Regions from separate parts of the Flavobacterium sp. FlaQc-48 genome, predicted to be linked through region 1. Evidence: riboswitches for the same ligand, from Rfam matches in the RefSeq annotation. Region 1 holds a riboswitch; the other holds the start of a gene.
The links. A riboswitch is a leader RNA that binds a small molecule or an ion and turns the genes downstream of it on or off. The one in region 1 is predicted to bind cobalamin.
Positions count from the first base shown of each region.

Region 2: another riboswitch for cobalamin. It lies ahead of ACHRWY_RS14160 (TonB-dependent receptor plug domain-containing protein); the one in region 1 lies ahead of ACHRWY_RS00330 (TonB-dependent receptor).

Region 1 is NZ_JBIPCR010000001.1:88,772-91,983, forward strand. Features, by position in the region: gene ACHRWY_RS00320 (Crp/Fnr family transcriptional regulator) at 1-467, opposite strand, end outside; gene ACHRWY_RS00325 (hypothetical protein) at 730-978, shown strand; cobalamin riboswitch at 1,265-1,475, shown strand; gene ACHRWY_RS00330 (TonB-dependent receptor) at 1,590-3,212, shown strand, end outside.
Region 2 is NZ_JBIPCR010000008.1:76,564-79,775, forward strand. Features, by position in the region: gene cobT (nicotinate-nucleotide--dimethylbenzimidazole phosphoribosyltransferase) at 1-88, shown strand, start outside; gene ACHRWY_RS14150 (adenosylcobinamide-GDP ribazoletransferase) at 136-933, shown strand; gene cobC (alpha-ribazole phosphatase) at 918-1,454, shown strand; cobalamin riboswitch at 1,523-1,734, shown strand; gene ACHRWY_RS14160 (TonB-dependent receptor plug domain-containing protein) at 1,761-3,212, shown strand, end outside.

The DNA.
Region 1 (3,212 bases):
AAAAGTTGTTCGTAACGCTCTCTTGAGTTAGAAGTCTGCCAGGAAATAATGCGGCGTTGCGATCCAAGAAAGCCAAAAGTTGCTTTCTCCAGAAAAAAGCGTTCCATTTTTTGCAGGCCATCGCACAGTTTTTTATAATCTTCCAGTGTACAGCAAAGCACCTCAGTATCTTCGATACATTCTAATGACATTGTTGCTTCAGTTTCCGTAAAAAAGGCATAATAATCACTTTCCCACCAATCTTCCATAGCAAAAGAAACAATATGCTCCTTTGCTTTATCATCGGTATAGACCAATTTTAAAAGACCTGAAATTATAAAATAAGAATACTTGACAGTATCGCCTTCCTGAATAAGAAATTGATGTTTCTTAAATTTTTTGGTCGAAAAATGAGAAAACACAAAAGCAAACTCCTCATCAGTCAATGGGATTATTTTTTCTATATGTTCTCTAAGTTGGTTTTGCATAGCAGAAAGCAAAGTTATTGAAATTTTAATTATAGAGAAGCTCTTATTGCGATATCACTGGTTGGGGTTTATTCTAAAACACAATAAAATTAAAGGATAAATTGTGAATAGTGATTTAGTAAAATAATAACAATTTATTAAACTTTTGTTTATTACTGTGTTGATAAATAATGTTTTATGAGTCAATTTTAACAGCATTATTAGCTAATTAATATTTATATTTGAGAATGAATTTGAGTCAAATAATTTAAAATATTTACAAATGGATAAAGCTATAAAACTAAAAGTTCGTAAGGAGTTGGATAGTCAACAACAGTTGAATATTATTAAATTAAAGGGTAGTTTAATTTCTAAAGGTTATACTGAAATTATTCATATCCTAGATCAGGATGATGAATTTCATATTAATTCTTTTGCAACGCCTTCTGAAACTACGAATGAAGTCCAGGAATTTATCAAGGCATTTATCTGCAAAGAAAATTTGGCTGATACGATCTCAATATTCAGATAATGTTTGATTATCAAAAATCAGATCCAAATTAGAATTTTTTATAATACTTTCCTTTCTCAGCTCTTTTGTCTGAATGAATCGCCTTAAAGATTATCTTTAGAGGATTCATACTCTTTTTAATTTCTGGTAATTGTACCCGTTTGACAAGGTTTCATTCGACTATTTAATAGCAAAGATGCGGTTAAAAAATATTTTTAATTTTTTAAATTATTTTTTATATTTCTGTTAATTCATTGTTTAAAATGTAATTTTTAAGTCTAATTCTTCTTTTTATAAAGATAGTTCTATCTTTACGACAGATTTTGGTCTGTTTTCTTTGATTTTTTTTGAAGAAAACAGTTAAAAGGGAATCAGGTGTAAATCCTGAACAGACCCGCTACTGTAAGTTCTATACAAGTCTTTAAACGTTACTAATGCCACTGTTTGCCACGGCGAATGGGAAGGTTGTTTTAAAGATGGAACAAGTCAGGATACCTGCCACAATCACATAGTTTAAGACTTTCGTGGAATAAAGTTGAACAACAAAAATGGACCTGTTATTTTTTAACGGGATTCTCTCTTTTTGCTTTTTTGATTATACCATCCGCGAAGTTTATTTAATTAAAACAGTGATGTATAATATAAAAAGAATACGCTTACTCATTTTTCTGTTTTTTGCTCCATTTTTACTTCATTCGCAAGTATCTAATGATAGTTTACGGGTTCTAAAAGAAGTTATTTTAAAAGGAAAACCTTATCAGGAAGTAATTCCGGTACAAACGCTTTCGGGAAAATTACTCGAAAATTTAGCCAGCCATAATGTGGCTGATGCCCTAAGGTATTTTGCCGGAACCCAAATTAAAGATTACGGAGGGCTTGGCGGACTTAAAACCGTAGATGTTCGTAACATGGGCACACATCATGTAGGTGTTTTTTATGATGGTATACAGCTGGGGAACGCACAAAACGGTGTTACAGATTTAGGCAAATATTCCTTGGATGATATGGAGTCCCTGACGATGTATAATGGTCAGAAGAGCGAAATTTTTCAATCAGCAAAAGACTTTGCAGCAGCTTCAACGATTTATTTAAGAACGAAACGGCCTGTTTTTGAAGGCGATAAAAGCTCAAATCTGTTAGTACGATTCAAGACAATGTCAATTAATTATTTTGATCCGTCTTTTCGATGGGAACAAAAGTTAAGTGGTAAAGTAAGCATGAGTGTAAGCTCTGAATACATAAAATCTAACGGACAATATACATTCAGATATAAAAGAAATAATCTCGACGGAACGGTTGCTTATGATACCACCGCCACCAGACACAATAGTGATATCGAAGCACTGCGAGTAGAATCCGGCCTTTACGGAAAAATAAATAACGGGTCCTGGGATGCCAAAGTTTATTATTATGATTCTGACAGGGGAGCACCGGGAGCCATTGTCGAGAACAAATTTTCAGATGGCTTCAGACAATATGATAAGAACTTTTTTACGCAGGGTACTTTCATCAAAGACTTTACAAAAAGATATAAATTTCAGGCCAAAGGAAAATTTGCTTACGATTATACCCATTATGTAGCCAGAGATACAACTAATGTCCTTGGTGAAACGGTAACCGAAGGAGCACAATCTGACGACAGTTACTATCAGCAGGAATATTACGTTTCTGCGGTTAATATGTACAGCATATTACCAGCCTGGGATGTCTCGCTGTCTACAGATCTTCAATACAATAAATTAAACGCAACAAGAAAAGGTATACAAACCCAATTTTCATTTCCGCAACGCTATACCGCATTAGTTTCTCTTGCCACTACCTACAGACTTGGAGGTTTTAAGGTTTTAGGCAGTGTTATAGGGACTAATGTAAAGGAAGAAGTTCGGTATAATGCAAAAGCACCTGATAAAACCGAATTTTCACCTGCCTTATTTTTAGGCTATACACCCTTTAAAGACTACGATTTTAATCTAAGAGCATTTGCAAAACGTGTTTTCAGAATGCCCACGTTTAATGATTTGTATTATACGATGGTTGGATCCAGTACTTTAAGACCGGAGTATATGAATCAGTATGATGTTGGATTTACTTATAATCTGCCGGTTCGAAAAGAGTTTTTTGACAAATTCTCGATTCAGGTTGACGGCTATTATACCAATACCAAAGATAAAATTGTAGCAGCTCCCACAGGAAATTTATTCCGCTGGATGATGACCAACATTGGGCAGGTAAAAGGCCAGGGGATTGAGTCTGTA
Region 2 (3,212 bases), on a different contig from region 1:
TGCAGTAGCTTTCCCCATTTTAAAATCGGCTGAAGCTTTTTTAAATGATATGGCCAGTTTTGAAAGTGCCGGCGTTAGCAGGAAATAATAATAGTTTTCAGTAGCTCATTAAAATCAAAATTTATCATTCTATACATGAAAAAAGAACTCCATATCTTCTTTACCTGCTTAATGTTTTATACCAGAATTCCCTGTCCAAAAAACATCACGCACCATCCTGATTATTTAAACAAAGCCACTCGCTATTTTCCTTTGATTGGCTGGATTGTAGGCAGTATTTCTTTTCTGGCTTTTTATCTTTTTTCTCTTTTTCTTTCAACAGAAACAGCTGTTATTATTGCAATTATAGCCTCAATACTGACCACCGGAGCCTTTCATGAAGATGGGTTTGCAGATGTTTGCGACGGATTTGGCGGAGGATGGACCAAAGAAAAAATTCTAACGATAATGAAAGATAGTGCCATTGGCGCTTATGGCGCAATTGGTTTGGTGTTACTTTTTTTATTGAAATTCAAATTGCTTTCAGAATCCATTTCGCTATTTAAAACAGATAATACTATCGCACTTTTTCAGGTTTTTCTTTTATTTGTTTCTGCTCATGCTTTGAGTCGTCTGGCTGCTATTTCGATAATTTTTACTCATGAATATTCCAGAGATGATGCTTCAAGCAAAAGCAAACCAATTGCTAAAAATCATAGTTGGAAAGAAATTTCAGGTTCCTTTTTCTTTGGATTAATTCCACTATTTGTTTTCTCTTATTTTCAGCATACATTTCTTTTTGCACTGCTTCCCGTTTTTATAATGCGTTATTTTTTGGCCCGATATTTTAAAAAGTGGATTGATGGTTATACCGGAGATTGTCTTGGTGCAACGCAACAAGTTTGTGAAGTGATTTATTATTTAAGCATTCTTTTAATATGGAAATTTATCTAGTTCGCCATACTGAAACGATTTGTGAAAAAGGAATTTGCTACGGACAATCAGATGTTGATCTGGCTGAACCTTTTGAATCTGTTTTCGGGAATATTGTTTCGCAATTACCCGCAGCAGCAGTACTCTTTACGAGTCCATTGAAACGTTGTGTTATTTTAGCCCAATACATTCAGGATAGCATAAACGTTACTTCATTTGAAAAAGACTGCCGTTTAATGGAAATGAATTTTGGTGACTGGGAATTGAAAAACTGGAATGAGATTTCACCCGAACAACTTAATCCGTGGATGGAAGATTTTGTAAATATTGCAGTTTCAAATGGGGAATCCTTTATTGAATTGCATCAAAGAGTGGGCATTTTTTTAACTGAGCTTGCCTCAAAAAACATTAAAAACCCCATTATCATCATAACACATGCCGGAGTAATCAGAAGTATTTTATGCCATCAGGCTTCATTGCCTTTAAAAGATGCCTTTAACAACAAAGTAGACTTTGGTCAAGTCATTAAAATTAAACTATAAAAACCATTTTTGTTTCGAATTTGTTTTAAAAAGTCAAACAAATTTGAAAATTCGACAATTTTAACTTTATCTTTGCACAAAATTAAGGTTGTGTTTATTTAAAAACACATTAAAAGGGAATCAAGGAATTATAAAAAATCTTGAGCTGTACCCGCAACTGTAAGCTTTGTTCTGAAAAGAATGCTTGTTGTTAACTACAAAACCACTGCTCGCCACGGCGAATGGGAAGGTAAACAACAAGACGCAAGCCAGGAGACCTGCCTTTGTAATCAATATCGAGCTCTCGGGAAAAAGAGTGTAGAAATTATGACTTTAAAAAAACTTTTTGCTTTTTGCTTCTTAATGTTGTGCCAGATTATTTTGGCGCAGAATGATTCTGTTAACAAATTAAAAGAAGTTGTAGTTTCAGATGCTAATCTGAAGAAATACTCCAATTCACAATCCGTTTTAAAACTCAATGATTCTGTTATTAATAAAAATGAGGCTTTATTAACTGATTTATTAAACTTCAGTTCTACCATCTATTTTAAAGAATACGGACGAGGAATGCTTTCTACAGTTTCCTTCAGAGGGACAACGGCCTCGCAAACGGCAGTAATCTGGAACGGAATAAACATTAATTCTCAGATGAACGGAAGTACTGACTTTAATACGATTTCAGGCTCCGATTATAATTCTATCAGCGTAAAAGCCGGTGGAGGAAGTGTCATTTATGGCAGTGGTGCAGTTGGCGGAACAGTTCACCTGAATAATGATCTTGGCTTTTACAAGAGATTCGAAAATAATTTAAGAGTAGATTACGGAAGTTTCAATACCATTGGACTCAATTATAAAACCAATATTTCGAACGAGAAATGGAGCGCACAAATTGGTTTCTCTAAGAACAGTTCAACAAATGATTATAAGTATTTAAACCAATACAACTGGAAAGGCGAACAACGCCGGAACCAAAACGGACAGTACGACATCATTACAATGAGCGCCAACGTTGGTTATAAATTTGACTCCAAAAACAGTTTAAAATTATACTCTCAAACTTCAAATACGGATCGGAATACATCTTTAATATCAGAAACCGAAACTAAAACCCGATATGTAAATGGTTTTAATCGAAACTTACTGGAATATGATGGTAATTTTGGCAAATTTAGCACCAATTTAAAAACTGCTTATATCTTCGAAAATTACCAGTATTACCCCAATAATGCTATTAATTTTTTCACTTACGGAAAAACGGAAAGCCTCATTACAAAAGCAGATATAGGATATCAGTTTTCAAAATCAATACAAGTAAGTGCCATTTTAGATTACAACAGAACAAAAGGTTACGGAAGTGGTTTTGGTGATCATACCAGAGAAATTAGCTCAGCTGCTCTATTAGTAAAACAAGATATTTCAGCAGATTGGAAAAATGAATTTGGCATCCGAAAAGAATTTACAGATAATTATCAATCACCGGTTTTATTCTCGTTAGGATCTTCGTATCAATTCAGCAAATTGTACAATTTAAAATTTAATTTATCCCGAAATTTCAGAATCCCAACTTTTAATGATTTGTATTGGGAACAAGGCGGAAATCCCGATTTAAAACCTGAAAGTTCTTATCAGGCAGAGATTGGTAACGTTTTTACTTTTAGAAACCTTTCACTTACCCAAACCTTTTATTACATGAAAATAAAAGATTTATTACAATGGGTTCCTGGCAGTAACGGAATCTGGTCTCCAAAAAACACAGACAATGTCAATAGTTATGGAGCA